Regions from separate parts of the Paenibacillus mucilaginosus 3016 genome, predicted to be linked through region 1. Evidence: a T-box and tRNA genes for the amino acid it is inferred to sense, from the RefSeq annotation. Region 1 holds a T-box; the other regions hold tRNA genes.
The links. The T-box of region 1 lies ahead of trpS (tryptophan--tRNA ligase). A T-box ahead of a tRNA ligase gene usually reads a tRNA of that ligase, here a tRNA-Trp.
Positions count from the first base shown of each region.

Region 2: it encodes a tRNA-Trp, which carries the amino acid that the T-box ahead of trpS (tryptophan--tRNA ligase) is inferred to sense. The anticodon was not compared.
Region 3: it encodes a tRNA-Trp, which carries the amino acid that the T-box ahead of trpS (tryptophan--tRNA ligase) is inferred to sense. The anticodon was not compared.

Region 1 is NC_016935.1:1,196,226-1,201,560, reverse strand. It holds gene PM3016_RS05460 (metal-dependent hydrolase) at 1-570, shown strand, start outside; gene PM3016_RS05455 (alpha/beta-type small acid-soluble spore protein) at 741-965, opposite strand; gene PM3016_RS05450 (DUF5325 family protein) at 1,113-1,298, shown strand; gene trpS (tryptophan--tRNA ligase) at 1,951-2,940, opposite strand; T-box leader at 2,992-3,290, opposite strand; gene PM3016_RS05435 (permease) at 3,414-4,571, shown strand; gene PM3016_RS05430 (TIGR03943 family putative permease subunit) at 4,618-5,335, shown strand, end outside.
Region 2 is NC_016935.1:8,256,348-8,261,682, reverse strand. It holds rRNA gene PM3016_RS34430 (23S ribosomal RNA) at 1-2,567, shown strand, start outside; rRNA gene rrf (5S ribosomal RNA) at 2,664-2,780, shown strand; tRNA gene PM3016_RS34420 (tRNA-Ile) at 2,824-2,897, shown strand; tRNA gene PM3016_RS34415 (tRNA-Glu) at 2,909-2,983, shown strand; tRNA gene PM3016_RS34410 (tRNA-Val) at 2,989-3,064, shown strand; tRNA gene PM3016_RS34405 (tRNA-Met) at 3,070-3,146, shown strand; tRNA gene PM3016_RS34400 (tRNA-Trp) at 3,151-3,224, shown strand; tRNA gene PM3016_RS34395 (tRNA-Gln) at 3,234-3,308, shown strand; tRNA gene PM3016_RS34390 (tRNA-Lys) at 3,317-3,392, shown strand; tRNA gene PM3016_RS34385 (tRNA-Leu) at 3,435-3,517, shown strand; tRNA gene PM3016_RS34380 (tRNA-Gly) at 3,526-3,600, shown strand; tRNA gene PM3016_RS34375 (tRNA-Arg) at 3,605-3,681, shown strand; tRNA gene PM3016_RS34370 (tRNA-Pro) at 3,698-3,774, shown strand; tRNA gene PM3016_RS34365 (tRNA-Gly) at 3,780-3,850, shown strand; gene PM3016_RS34360 (SDR family oxidoreductase) at 3,937-4,755, opposite strand; gene PM3016_RS34355 (AI-2E family transporter) at 4,785-5,335, opposite strand, start outside.
Region 3 is NC_016935.1:1,078,098-1,083,432, forward strand. It holds rRNA gene PM3016_RS04780 (23S ribosomal RNA) at 1-1,232, shown strand, start outside; rRNA gene rrf (5S ribosomal RNA) at 1,403-1,519, shown strand; tRNA gene PM3016_RS04790 (tRNA-Asn) at 1,529-1,604, shown strand; tRNA gene PM3016_RS04795 (tRNA-Ser) at 1,611-1,699, shown strand; tRNA gene PM3016_RS04800 (tRNA-Glu) at 1,738-1,809, shown strand; tRNA gene PM3016_RS04805 (tRNA-Val) at 1,821-1,896, shown strand; tRNA gene PM3016_RS04810 (tRNA-Met) at 1,914-1,990, shown strand; tRNA gene PM3016_RS04815 (tRNA-Asp) at 2,004-2,080, shown strand; tRNA gene PM3016_RS04820 (tRNA-Phe) at 2,130-2,205, shown strand; tRNA gene PM3016_RS04825 (tRNA-Thr) at 2,210-2,285, shown strand; tRNA gene PM3016_RS04830 (tRNA-Tyr) at 2,299-2,384, shown strand; tRNA gene PM3016_RS04835 (tRNA-Trp) at 2,393-2,463, shown strand; tRNA gene PM3016_RS04840 (tRNA-His) at 2,477-2,552, shown strand; tRNA gene PM3016_RS04845 (tRNA-Gln) at 2,579-2,650, shown strand; tRNA gene PM3016_RS04850 (tRNA-Gly) at 2,660-2,734, shown strand; tRNA gene PM3016_RS04855 (tRNA-Cys) at 2,747-2,820, shown strand; tRNA gene PM3016_RS04860 (tRNA-Leu) at 2,831-2,919, shown strand; tRNA gene PM3016_RS04865 (tRNA-Arg) at 2,940-3,016, shown strand; tRNA gene PM3016_RS04870 (tRNA-Leu) at 3,020-3,099, shown strand; gene PM3016_RS04875 (SGNH/GDSL hydrolase family protein) at 3,250-3,876, shown strand; gene PM3016_RS04880 (polysaccharide deacetylase family protein) at 3,962-4,999, opposite strand; gene PM3016_RS04885 (sulfite exporter TauE/SafE family protein) at 5,117-5,335, opposite strand, start outside.

The DNA of each region.
Region 1 (5,335 bases):
TTCATCTTCTTGTCCCACGTGCTCGCGATCTTCCTGTGGTCGCTGAAGCTGGCGCGTCCCGAGGTGCTCTTTCCCCTGTTGTATGCGGCGCTTGCCCTCTATTACATCTGGAGGTCCTGGCTTCATTACCACCTGGAGAAGAACCTGTATCAGAAGGACATCGGGTATGAGCCCGGCGACCGGTATACGCTGATCCCCACAATCCATCCGTACCAGTGGCAGATCGTCAAACGCAAGGAGAACGGGTGGTTCGAGCTCGGCGAATACCGGGGCGGCACGATCAAATGGGTCGACCGGACCACCTGCCACGCCCACCCTGCCGTCGATGAATCCAAGCACCATCCGAACGTCAAGGCGCTGGTCTATTTCTCATCGTACGCCTGTGCCGAAGTCAAGGAGAAGCCTTGGGGATATGAGGTCATCTGGGCGGATGTCCGCTACCGCCACCGCAAGAACTATCCGTTCGTCGCCGTTCTGCTTATGGACCACGAATACAACACCCTGGATTCCTATGTGGGCTGGGTCAGCGAAACCAATCTTGGCAAGAAGCTCCGGGCCGGCGTTTATTGATAAATCCGGCTCGTGGGCGTGTTCACAATATGGTACAATGGAGACGCCTGTGCCGTTCCCTTCAATGGAACGGGCTTAAGCGAATTTTACTATTCAGATATGTCAAAAAAGCTCAAGGATTTCTCCTTGAGCTTCCATTGATGAATCCGCTGATCCCGATGAACTCGAGATTAACGTTGGCCGCCGGCAAGAGCTTGCTCAGCGATTTGGACCAGACGGCGTGTGATGTGACCACCGATTGCGCCAGTGTCGCGAGTAGCCATGTAGCCATAGTAACCGTCTTGCGGGATTTGAATCCCAAGTTCTTGAGCGACCTCATACTTCAATTGATCCAATGCTTGAGAAGCTTGTGGTACTACCAAAACGTTGCTATTACGGGATTGACCTGCACCCATGTTCCAGCACTCCTTTCAATTGAATGATGTCTTTGTGTAGTTGCAAGCTTGCAAAGTTATTATGTGCCTCATGCCCGGAACTATACGCAACTTTTGAAAAAACTTCGTGAGTTTCAAATGTTACTCGGAAAGGCGGGTGGATACCGCATGAACAAAGGACTAGCCCTGCTGTGGGCCGTCGTCGGCACGGCGCTTCTCGCAGCAATCTCATATGGCATGGCCACAGGCAGCACGGGGATGGCCGTTCTCTTCTCTGTCATCTCGTTCTTCTTCATCGGGGCCGGCTTCATTGTCAAGGCCAAGCAGCGCAAACGCAGCGAGCAGCAGGAATAAACACGAATAGCCCGTCCTCATGGACAGGCCGCTTCGCTTCTTGAGACAACCTTGCAACAGACCAAGTGCCGCTTGGGTGGGCCTAAAAGAAATAACGGAACTCTGATGCGCTATGTGCTTCGCCTGAGGGCTCTTTTTTCAAATAGAGGAACTAAGGTTCGCTATTTGATGGAAGGAGGCCTCTTTTCTATGGATCTGGGGCCGATAAGGCATCTGAGTTCCGCTATTTAGCGGGAAATGACGGGAAAGTTCCGAATAAGGCATCCAGGTTCCTCTATTTCGCAATTGCGTCGGAAGGATGGGCCCGAACCCAGGCCTCGGAGGTGTGCAAAGAAGGCAGACAAACTCTGCCTGACCCTTTTAAGCCTGGTGACCGGCCCTTATGGCGGGCTTCATAGCCCTTTCATAGCCCTTAATCCAATAAAGCCTGTTTTCGGCTCCCAGGGTTGCATTGAGTCCGCCGGAAGCCTTCGGATGCGGTACAAGTCCCGCCCGCTGCACAGGATGTCATGGCAGCCTGCGGACTCGCGGCTGTTCGCCAGGGCCCTCCGGAGGCCGCCCTCGGATGAGCGCACTTCCGGCGCCTGGGCCTTAACCCGCAAAAGCCCGTCCACCTTACCCGGTGGACGGGCTTTCGCTTGCTTGCGTCGCCTTACAGCTGCACGAAGCCCATCTTCTGCTTCACTTCGCGGATCGTGGCCTCAGCAGCCGCCTCGGCACGGTCCCGCCCGCTGCGCAGGATGTCATGCAGCTCGCCGGACTCGCGGATCTCGCGGTAGCGCTGCTGGATCGGCTCGAGCAGGCCGACGACGGCTTCCGCCAGGTCCTTTTTGAACGGACCGTAGCCTTGGCCTTCGTACTTCGCTTCAACCTCCGCAATGGAGAGATCGGTGCACTGCGTGTAGATCGAGATCAGGTTGCTGACCTCCGGCTTGTTCTGCGGGTCGTACTTGACCTCGCGCCCGGAGTCGGTCACCGCGCGTGAGATCTTCTTGCGGATGACATCCGGCGCATCGAGCAGGGCGATGTAGCTGCCCGCGTTCGGGCTGCTCTTGCTCATCTTCTTCGACGCATCGTCGAGCGACATGATCCGGGCTCCCACCTCAGGGATATACCCCTGCGGGATTTTGAACGTCTCGCTGAAGCGCGTATTGAACCGGTGCGCCAGGTCTCGGGTCAGCTCCAGGTGCTGGCGCTGGTCTTCGCCCACAGGCACAAGGTCCGCGTTGTAGAGCAGGATGTCTCCCGCCATCAGGGAAGGGTAGGTGAACAGTCCGGCGCCCACCGACTCCTTGCCTTCCGACTTGTCCTTGAACTGTGTCATCCGCTCGAGCTCACCCATATACGTGAGCGTCGTCAGGAGCCATCCCAGCTCCGCATGAGCCTTCACGCTGGACTGCAGGAACACGGTAGCCGTGTTCGGGTCAATGCCCGCCGCGAGGTAGACCGCCGCAACGGACTCCGACTGCTCCCTGAGCGCCGCAGGATCCTGAGGGACCGTGATCGCGTGCAGATCCACCACCATAAAGTAACAATCATGCGTATGCTGGAGCTTGACATAGTTCTTGAGCGCCCCGATATAATTCCCGAGCGTCAGCTGCCCGCTGGGCTGCATCCCCGACAATACCCTCAATTTGGACATGGGAAACGAATCCTCCTTTGAATTTCCGAAAATACAAAAAGGCCTCCCGCCGCAAGGGACGAGAGACCGTGGTGCCACCCTAATTTATCCGCAAAAGCGTATCCCAACCGCTGCAGCTGCAGCAGAAGGATGTATGCGAACCTTCAGGCTCCTGTAACGGGGAGCGAACCGGAACGGCCTACCTTGATCACAGCGGCTCTTGAAACTATGGCCTGGGCCCCGGCCCCGCTGCGCACCTTCAACCGTCAGCTCAAGGATCCATTCAGACAGATGCCGCCCGCCGGTTCGCACCACCCACCGGCTCTCTGGAGAACGCCCTTCCGCTTACTTGTTCCTGTCATCGCTTATTAAGCGTCATTGTACCGAAGTACGCCCTCCCATGTCAACTCCCGAATTGGCTCTGCTTTGTCCTATATCCGTTTTTTGGGACATAGACTATAATAATAATTACGATAAAGAAGGAGAAATGACCGTTGCCTATTCTTATTCAACGATGGCTGACCAATATTCTGGCCCTGCTCTGCATTATGATGCTCATCCTCATCTTCACGCAGCGGGAAGCGCCGGACATGATCTTCCTGACGGGGGACGCGCTCGGTAATTTCAAGACCCTATTCATCTCCATCATCCTGGAAGCCCTGCCGTTCGTGCTGCTCGGCGTATTCGTCGCCGCCCTGCTGCAGCGCTTCGTCTCCGAGGCGGCCGTACGCCGCTTCACGCCGAAGAACCCCGTGCTCGGCATCCTGTTCGCCTGCGTGCTCGGGCTGATCTTCCCGCTGTGCGAGTGCGGCATGATCCCCGTCATCCGGCGGCTGATGCAAAAGGGAATGCCCGCCTACGTGGCGGTCGTCTTCATCCTCGCCGGGCCCATCATCAACCCGGTGGTCTACGCGTCGACGTATATGGCGTTCCGCAGCCGCCCCGAGATCGCCTATTCCCGGATGGGGATGGCCTTCATCACAGCCGCCGCCGTCGGCCTGCTCGTGTACCGCTTCGTGAAGCGCAATCCGCTGCGTTCGGCAGCGGGACATCCTCCGGACAGCGCCGCAGCCGTCGTACAGGCCCACAATCCTGATGCGCACGGGCACTGCGAAGACGGAAGCTGCGGCCACACGCATCATTCCCACGGGCACAGCCACAGGGGGCACCACGGCCACGACCATCATCACGACCACCATCATGACCATCACCATGCTCACGGGGCGCCTGCTTCCGGAAGCAGAATCATGCGCGCCCTCTCCGTATTCGGGCACGCTTCCGACGAATTTTTCGATATGGGCAAATATCTCATCTTCGGCGCCTTCCTGACGGCCGCGATCCAGACCGTGCTCGACCGGGAAAGCCTGGTGTCGATCGGGCAGGGCGAGCTCTCCTCGCATCTCTTCATGATGGGGCTCGCCTTCGTGCTGTCGCTGTGCTCCACCTCGGACGCCTTCGTCGCCTCGTCCTTCGCTACGACGTTCTCGGCAGGGTCCCTGCTCACGTTCCTCGTGTTCGGGCCGATGATCGACATGAAGAGCACGCTGATGCTTCTCTCGGCTTTCCGGGCGAGGTTCGTCCTGCTCTTGTCCGTCCTGACGGCCTTCATTGTCCTCGGCGTCTCCCTGGCCTTCCAGGCCTTCATCCTGTAGCGGACCGCCGGGGCACCATTCCCTACCAAAGGAGCGAATCCAACGAATGTCTTCCCGAACGCTTGGCCTTCATCATCTGCTCAAAACGCTGATCCTTCTCGGCTTTGCCGTCTATATCGCCTATCTGGTCCGCAGCGAGCTCATCCTTCTCTACATCGCCCCGCGGATGGTGGACTACGTGAAATGGTCGGCCCTCGTGCTCTATGCGGTGGCGGCCTATCAGCTCTATCTTGCGATCCGGATGTTCCGGGGCAGCTCCGCCGAGGACTGCGGGTGCGATCATGACCACACCCCCTCCCGCTCCCTGCTCAAGAATACGGTGGTCTACGGACTGTTCGCTCTGCCGCTGGCGCTCGGGTTCCTGCTCCCCGACGCCTCTATGGGCAGCTCGCTGGCCGACAAGAAGGGCATGAACCTCAGCAGCGCCAGCGCCGTCAAGGAGAGCCGTGCTGAAGCGGGGGCCGACCGGGCGGCACTGCCCGCCCCGTCTCCGGAAGCCGCACCGCCGTCCGCCGGAACCGGTACAGGCACACCCGACAGTGCAGCTTCGCCTGCAGCCCCTGATCCCGCTGCCGGAACAGGAGATGCGCTCGACGCCCTCTTCCCTGCCGACAAGTTCACCCAGCATTACGCCAAGCAGGCCAAAGAGCTCTACAACCAGAAGCTGATCACGATACGCGAGGATCTCTACATGGAGACGCTGACGACCCTGGACCTGTATCTGGACCAATTCGTCGGCAGGAAGCTGCAGTTGACGGGCTTCG
Region 2 (5,335 bases), 1.7 Mb from region 1:
GTAAAAGCCCCGTAACTGAAATTCTGCGAACACCCTAGACGGATCCTGAGTACCGCGAGACACGTGAAACCTCGTGGGAAACCGGCAGGACCATCTGCCAAGGCTAAATACTCCCTGGTGACCGATAGTGAAGCAGTACCGTGAGGGAAAGGTGAAAAGAACCGCGGGAGCGGAGTGAAAAAGAACCTGAAACCGTGTGCTTACAAGAAGTCAGAGCCCGTTAATGGGTGATGGCGTGCCTTTTGTAGAATGAACCGGCGAGTTACGTTCCCGTGCGAGGTTAAGGTGAGAAGCCGCAGCCGCAGCGAAAGCGAGTCTGAATAGGGCGACATAGTACGTGGACGTAGACCCGAAACCGTGTGATCTACCCCTGTCCAGGGTGAAGGTGCGGTAACACGCACTGGAGGCCCGAACCCACGAATGTTGAAAAATTCGGGGATGAGGTGGGGGTAGCGGAGAAATTCCAATCGAACTCGGAGATAGCTGGTTCTCCCCGAAATAGCTTTAGGGCTAGCCTCGGGTTAGCGTTGCGGAGGTAAAGCACTGATTGGGTGCGGGGCCCGCCAAGGGTTACCAAGTCCAGTCAAACTCTGAATGCCGCAAACGTGATGCCCGGGAGTCAGACAGTGAGTGCTAAGATCCATTGTCAAGAGGGAAACAGCCCAGATCATCAGCTAAGGTCCCCAAGTGTGTGTTAAGTGGGAAAGGATGTGGAGTTGCACAGACAACCAGGATGTTGGCTTAGAAGCAGCCACCATTGAAAGAGTGCGTAATAGCTCACTGGTCGAGTGACTCTGCGCCGAAAATGTAACGGGGCTAAACACACCACCGAAGCTATGAGTCCAAGGTGCAAACTTGTTTGCACCCGGGCAGTAGGGGAGCGTTGTATGCGGGTTGAAGGTTGATCGTGAGGACAGCTGGACTGCATACAAGTGAGAATGCCGGTATGAGTAACGAAAAGATCAGTGAGAATCTGATCCGCCGAAAGCCTAAGGGTTCCTGAGGAAGGCTCGTCCGCTCAGGGTAAGTCGGGACCTAAGGCGAGGCCGAAAGGCGTAGTCGAAGGACAACAGGTTGAAATTCCTGTACCACCGTGAACCGTTATGAGCAATGGGGTGACGCAGAAGGATAGTGACGCGAGCTGATGGATGCTCGTCCAAGCAGTAAGGCTGATGTGTAGGCAAATCCGCACATCGTAAGGCTAAGCTGTGATGGGGAGGGAAATTTAAGTACCGAAGGTCATGAGTTCAGGCTGCCAAGAAAAGCCTCTAGCCAGGGAGAAGGTGCCCGTACCGCAAACCGACACAGGTAGGCGAGCAGAGCATGCTAAGGCGCGCGGAAGAACTCTCGTTAAGGAACTCGGCAAAATGACCCCGTAACTTCGGGAGAAGGGGTGCCTCGGTAGGGTGAATAGCCCGAGGGGGCCGCAGTGAAAAGGCCCAAGCGACTGTTTAGCAAAAACACAGGTCTGTGCGAAGCCGCAAGGCGAAGTATACGGGCTGACGCCTGCCCGGTGCTGGAAGGTTAAGGGGAGCGGTTAGGAGCAATCCGAAGCTGTGAACCGAAGCCCCAGTAAACGGCGGCCGTAACTATAACGGTCCTAAGGTAGCGAAATTCCTTGTCAGGTAAATTCTGACCCGCACGAATGGCGTAACGACTTGGGCGCTGTCTCGACGAGAGATCCGGTGAAATTTTAATACCTGTGAAGATGCAGGTTACCCGCGACAAGACGGAAAGACCCCATGGAGCTTTACTGCAGCTTGATATTGGACTTTGGTACGATCTGTACAGGATAGGTGGGAGCCTGAGAAGCCTGAGCGCCAGCTTGGGTGGAGGCGCCGTTGGGATACCACCCTGATCGTATCGGAGTTCTAACCTGGTACCGTGATCCGGTACGGGGACAGTGTCAGGTGGGCAGTTTGACTGGGGCGGTCGCCTCCTAAAGCGTAACGGAGGCGCCCCAAGGTTCCCTCAGAATGGTTGGAAATCATTCGAAGAGTGCAAAGGCATAAGGGAGCTTGACTGCGAGACAAACAGGTCGAGCAGGGACGAAAGTCGGGCTTAGTGATCCGGTGGTACCGAATGGAAGGGCCATCGCTCAACGGATAAAAGCTACCCTGGGGATAACAGGCTTATCTCCCCCAAGAGTCCACATCGACGGGGAGGTTTGGCACCTCGATGTCGGCTCATCGCATCCTGGGGCTGAAGTAGGTCCCAAGGGTTGGGCTGTTCGCCCATTAAAGCGGTACGCGAGCTGGGTTCAGAACGTCGTGAGACAGTTCGGTCCCTATCTGTCGCGGGCGCAGGAAATTTGAGAGGAGCTGTCCTTAGTACGAGAGGACCGGGATGGACGTACCGCTGGTGTACCAGTTGTTCCGCCAGGAGCACGGCTGGATAGCCAAGTACGGACGGGATAAGCGCTGAAAGCATCTAAGCGTGAAGCCCCCCTCAAGATGAGATTTCCCAGTATGTAAGACCCCTTGTAGACGACGAGGTTGATAGGTTCGGGGTGGAAGCGCGGCAACGCGTGGAGCTGACGAATACTAATCGGTCGAGGGCTTATCCACAAGCTTCCGCAAGGAAGCGGCGGCAGTAATATAGATGTTAGGTCTTCAGCTAGCAGTTTCGTATCCAGTTTTCAAGGTGCAAGCCTTGAACAACCGTTTGGTGATGATGGCGGAAGGGAACCACGCGTACCCATCCCGAACACGAACGTTAAGCCTTCCAGCGTCGATGGTACTTGGACCGCAGGGTCCTGGGAGAGTAGAACGTCGCCAAGCGGTCCCGCTTAAGTGGGGAAAAGGTATCAATGAGAATTTATGAGGGCCCTTAGCTCAGCTGGTTAGAGCGCACCCCTGATAAGGGTGAGGTCGGTGGTTCGAGTCCACTAGGGCCCATTTACAAGCAAGGCCCGTTGGTCAAGGGGTTAAGACACCTCCCTTTCACGGAGGTAACAGGGGTTCGAATCCCCTACGGGTCACCATAGATGAACGCTTAGCTCAGCTGGGAGAGCATTACCTTGACAGGGTAAGGGTCGGCGGTTCGATCCCGTCAGCGTTCACCAACTATCGCGGGGTGGAGCAGCCCGGTAGCTCGTCGGGCTCATAACCCGAAGGCCGCAGGTTCAAATCCTGCCCCCGCAACCAATATAGGGGCATAGTTTAAAGGTAGAACAAAGGTCTCCAAAACCTTTGGTGTGGGTTCGATTCCTGCTGCCCCTGCCAACTTTTTATTGGGGATTAGCCAAGCGGTAAGGCAACGGACTTTGACTCCGTCATGCCTAGGTTCGAATCCTAGATCCCCAGCCATTCAGTTTGAGCCATTAGCTCAGTCGGTAGAGCACCTGACTTTTAATCAGGGTGTCGTAGGTTCGAGTCCTACATGGCTCACCATCAACACTCTAAAGTCAGAGGCAGTTTCATTTTAGAGTACTTGCGCGTATGGCGGAATTGGCAGACGCACCAGACTTAGGATCTGGCGGGCGACCGTGGGGGTTCAAGTCCCTCTACGCGCACCATAAGTTTTGCGGAAGTGGCTCAGCGGTAGAGCATCGCCTTGCCAAGGCGAGGGTCGCGGGTTCGATTCCCGTCTTCCGCTCCATTATGTTCCCTTAGCTCAGCTGGATAGAGCGTTTGACTACGAATCAAAAGGTCGGGAGTTCGAATCTCTCAGGGAACGCCATTATTTCATGTTTTCTCGGGACGTAGCTCAGCTTGGTAGAGCACCTGGTTTGGGACCAGGGGGTCGCATGTTCAAATCGTGTCGTCCCGACCATCTTTGCGGGTGTAGTTCAATGGTAGAACTCCAGCCTTCCAAGCTGGTAGCGTGGGTTCGATTCCCATCACCCGCTTCATAGTAAAGGAAGAACCCTCGTAGGCTTTTCGCTTACCAGGGTTCTTTCTTTTATCTTTTACGAGGAGTGCGAAGGTACTGTTACTACCCGTGCAGTAAAGACTCGGCTCCATCAATATAAATTTCAGTTCCGGTGATATGTGAAGATTCATTCGAGGCCAGGAACAATACGAGATCCGCTACCTGTTCAGAAGAACCGGAGGCTTGTTTCAACGGCTGGTCTCCTTCAGGAAATTCGATCGGAATCCGAATTTCTTCTACTTCCGGCTTTCGTTTGGTGTTCTCGTCGATGTTGGTGGAGATGGCACCGGGACAAATGGCATTTACGCGGATTTTGAACTTGGCCAATTCCAAGGCGGCCATCTTCATGAAGGCGACCTGTCCGGCCTTGGTGGTGCTGTAAGCACTGAACCCGAAGTTGGAGAAGACCCGGTTTCCATTAATGGAGCTGGTGATGATGATACTGCCGCCATTCTCTTTGAGATAAGGGATGGCGTATTTGACCGTAAGGAACGTCCCCTTCAGGTTAATATCCACCACCTGCTGCCATTCTTTTACCTCCATAGCTTCGATAGAGGTCAGAACCCCGTTGATTCCCGCATTGGCAAAGACGATATCCAGGCGCCCCCACTTGTCGGCAGCGTCTTTCAAGCTTTTTTCCATCTGCTCCGGAATGGAGATATCCGCCTTCAGGCTGCAAGCTTCTCCGCCTTGATCCTTGATATGCTTTTCCACCTCAAGAAGCTCTTCCTTATCCCTGCCAAGGATCACGACCTTGGCACCCTGCTCGGCCATTCGTATCGCCGCGGCGCGCCCGATTCCGGAGCCGCCCCCCGTAACCAGGGCTACCCTATCTTTAAGCCTTTTGTTGGCCTGCTGAGGCTGGTTGTTCATGAGTGTCATTGTTATCTCCTCCTGGGGATGATTGATATTTATACGTGCAAGGTTGGCTTGAAGCGAAGCCAGATGATCTTAAGGACCATATACACCGGTATGGACAACAGCATTCCAAAGATGCCGGCGGTCTCTGCAGAAACCAACAGCAGGATGACGACCGTGAGGGGGTGAAGATCCATCCGCTTGCCGAACACTTGGGGAGAGACCAGGCTGTTATCCGCCATTTTGGCGATGATAAAGATCAGCAGCACCCATAACGCCATCCCGGATGACTCTGTAAAGGCGATCATGAGACAGGGAACAAGGCCGATCAGCGGCCCGATGAATGGTATGAAGTTCATAATCATCGCAAAGGTGGCGAGCAGCAATGGATAGGGCAGAGAGATGATCAGAAAACCGATGTAGAGCATGGCTCCCACTACAATGCAGACGAGGATCCGGCCAATCATAAACTCACTGAGGACCTTATCCATATCATCCAGCATATCGCGGACGGGCGGCTGGTACCTCTCCGGAAAGAGCTCGAGGAAGGCATCCATCGCTTTGGGACCATCGGAGAGCAGATAATACAGAATGATTGGAATCG
Region 3 (5,335 bases), 120 kb from region 1:
GCGGAAGAACTCTCGTTAAGGAACTCGGCAAAATGACCCCGTAACTTCGGGAGAAGGGGTGCCTCGGTAGGGTGAATAGCCCGAGGGGGCCGCAGTGAAAAGGCCCAAGCGACTGTTTAGCAAAAACACAGGTCTGTGCGAAGCCGCAAGGCGAAGTATACGGGCTGACGCCTGCCCGGTGCTGGAAGGTTAAGGGGAGCGGTTAGGAGCAATCCGAAGCTGTGAACCGAAGCCCCAGTAAACGGCGGCCGTAACTATAACGGTCCTAAGGTAGCGAAATTCCTTGTCAGGTAAATTCTGACCCGCACGAATGGCGTAACGACTTGGGCGCTGTCTCGACGAGAGATCCGGTGAAATTTTAATACCTGTGAAGATGCAGGTTACCCGCGACAAGACGGAAAGACCCCATGGAGCTTTACTGCAGCTTGATATTGGACTTTGGTACGATCTGTACAGGATAGGTGGGAGCCTGAGAAGCCTGAGCGCCAGCTTGGGTGGAGGCGCCGTTGGGATACCACCCTGATCGTATCGGAGTTCTAACCTGGTACCGTGATCCGGTACGGGGACAGTGTCAGGTGGGCAGTTTGACTGGGGCGGTCGCCTCCTAAAGCGTAACGGAGGCGCCCCAAGGTTCCCTCAGAATGGTTGGAAATCATTCGAAGAGTGCAAAGGCATAAGGGAGCTTGACTGCGAGACAAACAGGTCGAGCAGGGACGAAAGTCGGGCTTAGTGATCCGGTGGTACCGAATGGAAGGGCCATCGCTCAACGGATAAAAGCTACCCTGGGGATAACAGGCTTATCTCCCCCAAGAGTCCACATCGACGGGGAGGTTTGGCACCTCGATGTCGGCTCATCGCATCCTGGGGCTGAAGTAGGTCCCAAGGGTTGGGCTGTTCGCCCATTAAAGCGGTACGCGAGCTGGGTTCAGAACGTCGTGAGACAGTTCGGTCCCTATCTGTCGCGGGCGCAGGAAATTTGAGAGGAGCTGTCCTTAGTACGAGAGGACCGGGATGGACGTACCGCTGGTGTACCAGTTGTTCCGCCAGGAGCACGGCTGGATAGCCAAGTACGGACGGGATAAGCGCTGAAAGCATCTAAGCGTGAAGCCCCCCTCAAGATGAGATTTCCCAGTATGTAAGACCCCTTGTAGACGACGAGGTTGATAGGTTCGGGGTGGAAGCGCGGCAACGCGTGGAGCTGACGAATACTAATCGGTCGAGGGCTTATCCACAAGCTTCCTGAGGGAAGCGGCGGCAGTAATATAGATGTTTGATCTTTAGCTAGTAAGCGAGGAGATATCTTTTTGAAAGCGACCTTTATGCGAAGCATAACGGAGCGCAAAAAGATATGCCCGAGCGCTGTTTCGTTTCCAGTTTTCAAGGTGCAAGCCTTGAACAACCGTTTGGTGATGATGGCGGAAGGGAACCACGCGTACCCATCCCGAACACGAACGTTAAGCCTTCCAGCGTCGATGGTACTTGGACCGCAGGGTCCTGGGAGAGTAGAACGTCGCCAAGCTCTCAGTATTCCCTGATAGCTCAGTTGGTAGAGCACTCGACTGTTAATCGAGTTGTCACAGGTTCGAGTCCTGTTCGGGGAGCCATATCTTGGAGAGGTGTCCGAGCTGGCCGAAGGAGCACGATTGGAAATCGTGTAGGCGTCACAAGCGTCTCGAGGGTTCGAATCCCTCTCTCTCCGTAGATTTATTTTTAGATTAATGCACTTATTACTGGTTTGGCCCGTTGGTCAAGGGGTTAAGACACCTCCCTTTCACGGAGGTAACAGGGGTTCGAATCCCCTACGGGTCATTTTATCCCATGGAGGCTTAGCTCAGCTGGGAGAGCATCTGCCTTACAAGCAGAGGGTCGGCGGTTCGATCCCGTCAGCCTCCACCATAAAGACTTTTTACTGACGCGGGGTGGAGCAGCCCGGTAGCTCGTCGGGCTCATAACCCGAAGGCCGCAGGTTCAAATCCTGCCCCCGCAACCAATTTACTTAGTGTGGAGCCGTGGTGTAGAGGCCTAACATGCCTGCCTGTCACGCAGGAGACCGCGGGTTCGAATCCCGTCGGCTCCGCCATTTACTTTTCGTTCAGAGTAAGCTATAATGTTATTATGTTTTTTCAGAAGGCTCGGTAGCTCAGTTGGTAGAGCAGAGGACTGAAAATCCTCGTGTCGGCGGTTCGATTCCGTCCCGAGCCACCATTACGCCGCTGTAGCTCAATTGGTAGAGCAACTGACTTGTAATCAGTAGGTTGGGGGTTCAAGTCCTCTCGGCGGCACCATGCAATTTCATATGGAGGCTTAGCGAAGTGGCCAAACGCAGCAGACTGTAAATCTGTTCTCGTACGAGTTCGGTGGTTCGAATCCATCAGCCTCCACCAGTTTTTATAGGGGCATAGTTTAAAGGTAGAACAAAGGTCTCCAAAACCTTTGGTGTGGGTTCGATTCCTGCTGCCCCTGTTTTCTTGCCATGGCGGTCGTGGCGAAGTGGTTAACGCACCGGTTTGTGGATCCGGCATTCGAGGGTTCAATTCCCTTCGACCGCCCCATATCTTTTAAAAAAGAATTCAAGCATTGGGGATTAGCCAAGCGGTAAGGCAACGGACTTTGACTCCGTCATGCCTAGGTTCGAATCCTAGATCCCCAGTTTTATTATGCGGAAGTGGCTCAGCGGTAGAGCATCGCCTTGCCAAGGCGAGGGTCGCGGGTTCGATTCCCGTCTTCCGCTCCATTTTAGTACTGAGGCGCCATAGCCAAGTGGTAAGGCAGAGCTCTGCAAAAGCTTTACCCCCAGTTCGAGTCTGGGTGGCGCCTCCATTTTTTGTTCGCCGGAGTGGCGGAATCGGCAGACGCACAGGACTTAAAATCCTGCGGTGGGTGACCACCGTACCAGTTCAAGTCTGGTCTTCGGCACCACTCCAATTGTTTTATAGCATGTGCCCTTAGCTCAGCTGGATAGAGCGTTTGACTACGAATCAAAAGGTCAGGAGTTCGAATCTCTTAGGGCACGCCACTAGCCGGTATGGCGGAATTGGCAGACGCGCGCGACTCAAAATCGTGAGGGAAACCGTGTGGGTTCGAGTCCCTCTACCGGCATCAAAGCAAAAGCTTAGAAGACTTCAGGTCTTCTAAGCTTTTTTGTTTATTTTGCGGATATACAAAGACCTTCCCTTTCTAGTATCTTTGAGGTACAGATAGTGTGCGCAATTGGATATGATTGGTGACCGATAGGGAGGAGAAGTCGGCATGACGAAGATCGAAGATGGAGCGGTGGTCCTTTTTCAAGGGGACAGCATTACGGACTGTGGAAGGAACAGACAGAACGGACATGACCTCGGCGTAGGATACGCCTTAATGGCGGCCGCTCGCTTTGGGCACTTGTATCCGCAAAAGGAAGTTCGATTCCTGAACAGGGGAATCGGAGGAAACCGGGTGGTTAATCTGCTGGACCGGTGGCAGGAGGATTGTATTGATCTCAAGCCTACATGGGTTTCCATCTACATAGGGATTAATGATACCTGGCGGCGGTATGACCGGGACGATCCAACGTCAACGGAAGAGTTCGCTGAGCGTTACCACCGTTTGATCCTGCAGACCAAGGAGCAGCTGAACGCTAAGATTATTTTGGTGGAGCCCTTCGTTCTTCCGGTGCCTGAAGACCGGAGGAGTTGGAGAGAGGACCTTGACCCTAAGATCCAGGTGGTACGGCGGTTGGCCAGCGAGTTTCAAACGCTGTACGTTCCCTTGGACGGCCTGTTTGCTGCCGCGAGTGCACAGACAGCTCCGGATTATTGGGCACCGGATGGAGTTCATCCTTCCCCTGCCGGGCATGCGCTTATTGCAGATGCATGGTTGAAGGCCGTCCAGGCGTAGAACGAGCTGAAGCTAGGTTCGGGCTGCAATGTGAGCAAGCGGAAAGAACTCCTTTGTTTAAGGGAGTTCTTTTTTTATATAGGCGCTACTTCAGCTGCTTGGAGACCTGCAGAAGTTCCGGAAGGGTCACAAGCTGATAGCCTTGGGCGCGAAGGGAGGCAATGACACCGGGCAGGGCAGCAACGGTTCCGCTGAGATCTTGTCCGGGTCCGCCGCCGGAGTGCTGCAGGATGATCGAACCGGCTTCCACTCCACGAAGTATGTTGGCCGTCACCTGCTCCTTCCCCAGCTGTTTCCAATCCAGAGAATCCACATTCCAGTTCACGATCTTCAGGCCGCGCTCGCCTGCCCACAGCAGCTGGCTCTCCGTAATCTCACCGTAGGGAGGGCGAAGCAGCCTCGGTTTGTAGCCTACCAGTTTCAGCAGCGTCTGCTCCGTATCTTCAATCTGAGAATGGAAACGTTCATCAGTCAGCTTGGGAAAGAGAGCATGCTGATACGAATGGCTGCCGATAACATGACCCTCTCTTGCCATACGTCTGACCACATCAGGATATTTGGAAGCCTGAGAGCCCAGCACGAAAAAGGTAGCCTTAACCCCAGAGGCGGCAAGGGTGTCCAGGACCTGCTCCGTGTAGCGGTCATCAGGAGCATCGTCGAAGGTGAGTGCAGCCTTTTTGGAGGAGGTCGGTCCTCTGCGCACAAGCAGGTTCGGGTACTTGCGGGTGAGCTGGGACAACGTTAGCTGCTGACGAACGGATACCGTTTCTTTGGCCGGCTTTGTTGGGGCGGTGGGTTGACTCTTGGGCTTCGCCTTGGTACGCGGGATGGGTGCCGCAGGAGGAATGACCGGTGCAGGTGCAGATAACGACTGAGGTACGGGTGTAGGCAGAGTTGGAGTTATAGTTGGCGAGGGATTCAATGCAGCCGGAGGAAGGATGACGGTAGGGGCATTTCCGGCATTCGCGCTCTTGGGCATGAATTCCTCATCTCTTGGAGGCTCCGCTGCAGGGGACTCCGTAAGGGGAGCGGCTGATTTAGGAGCGGCTGGGGCGCAGGAGCTGAGAAGCAGCGATCCGCCTAACAGGAATGCAGCGGTTATGGCCGGCAGCGTCCGGTTCATGATGTTCCCTCCTCCCTTTGACTGCAGTAATATTCCTCTGCCTTAGTTTGGTTTGGACCAGGGGGGATTATGCTGAACCGGATGACCTTGCAAGCTGCCATGTCCCAAAGGGGTTGCCTAGGGGGAGGTGAGTCCCTCCCAGATCATTTTGATGGCGACGAGGATGAACGTTATCCGTAGCACCCACATCAGCTTACGTGAGCTGAGACGGCTTGCGATGAGCGCACCCAGCCAGCCGCCCACAATGGCGGTCGGGGCCAGACCGGCAACCATCCACAGATTGACCTCGCCGAGTCCCAGATGAGTTAAACTGCCGAGGATCGAGGAAAGCAGGAT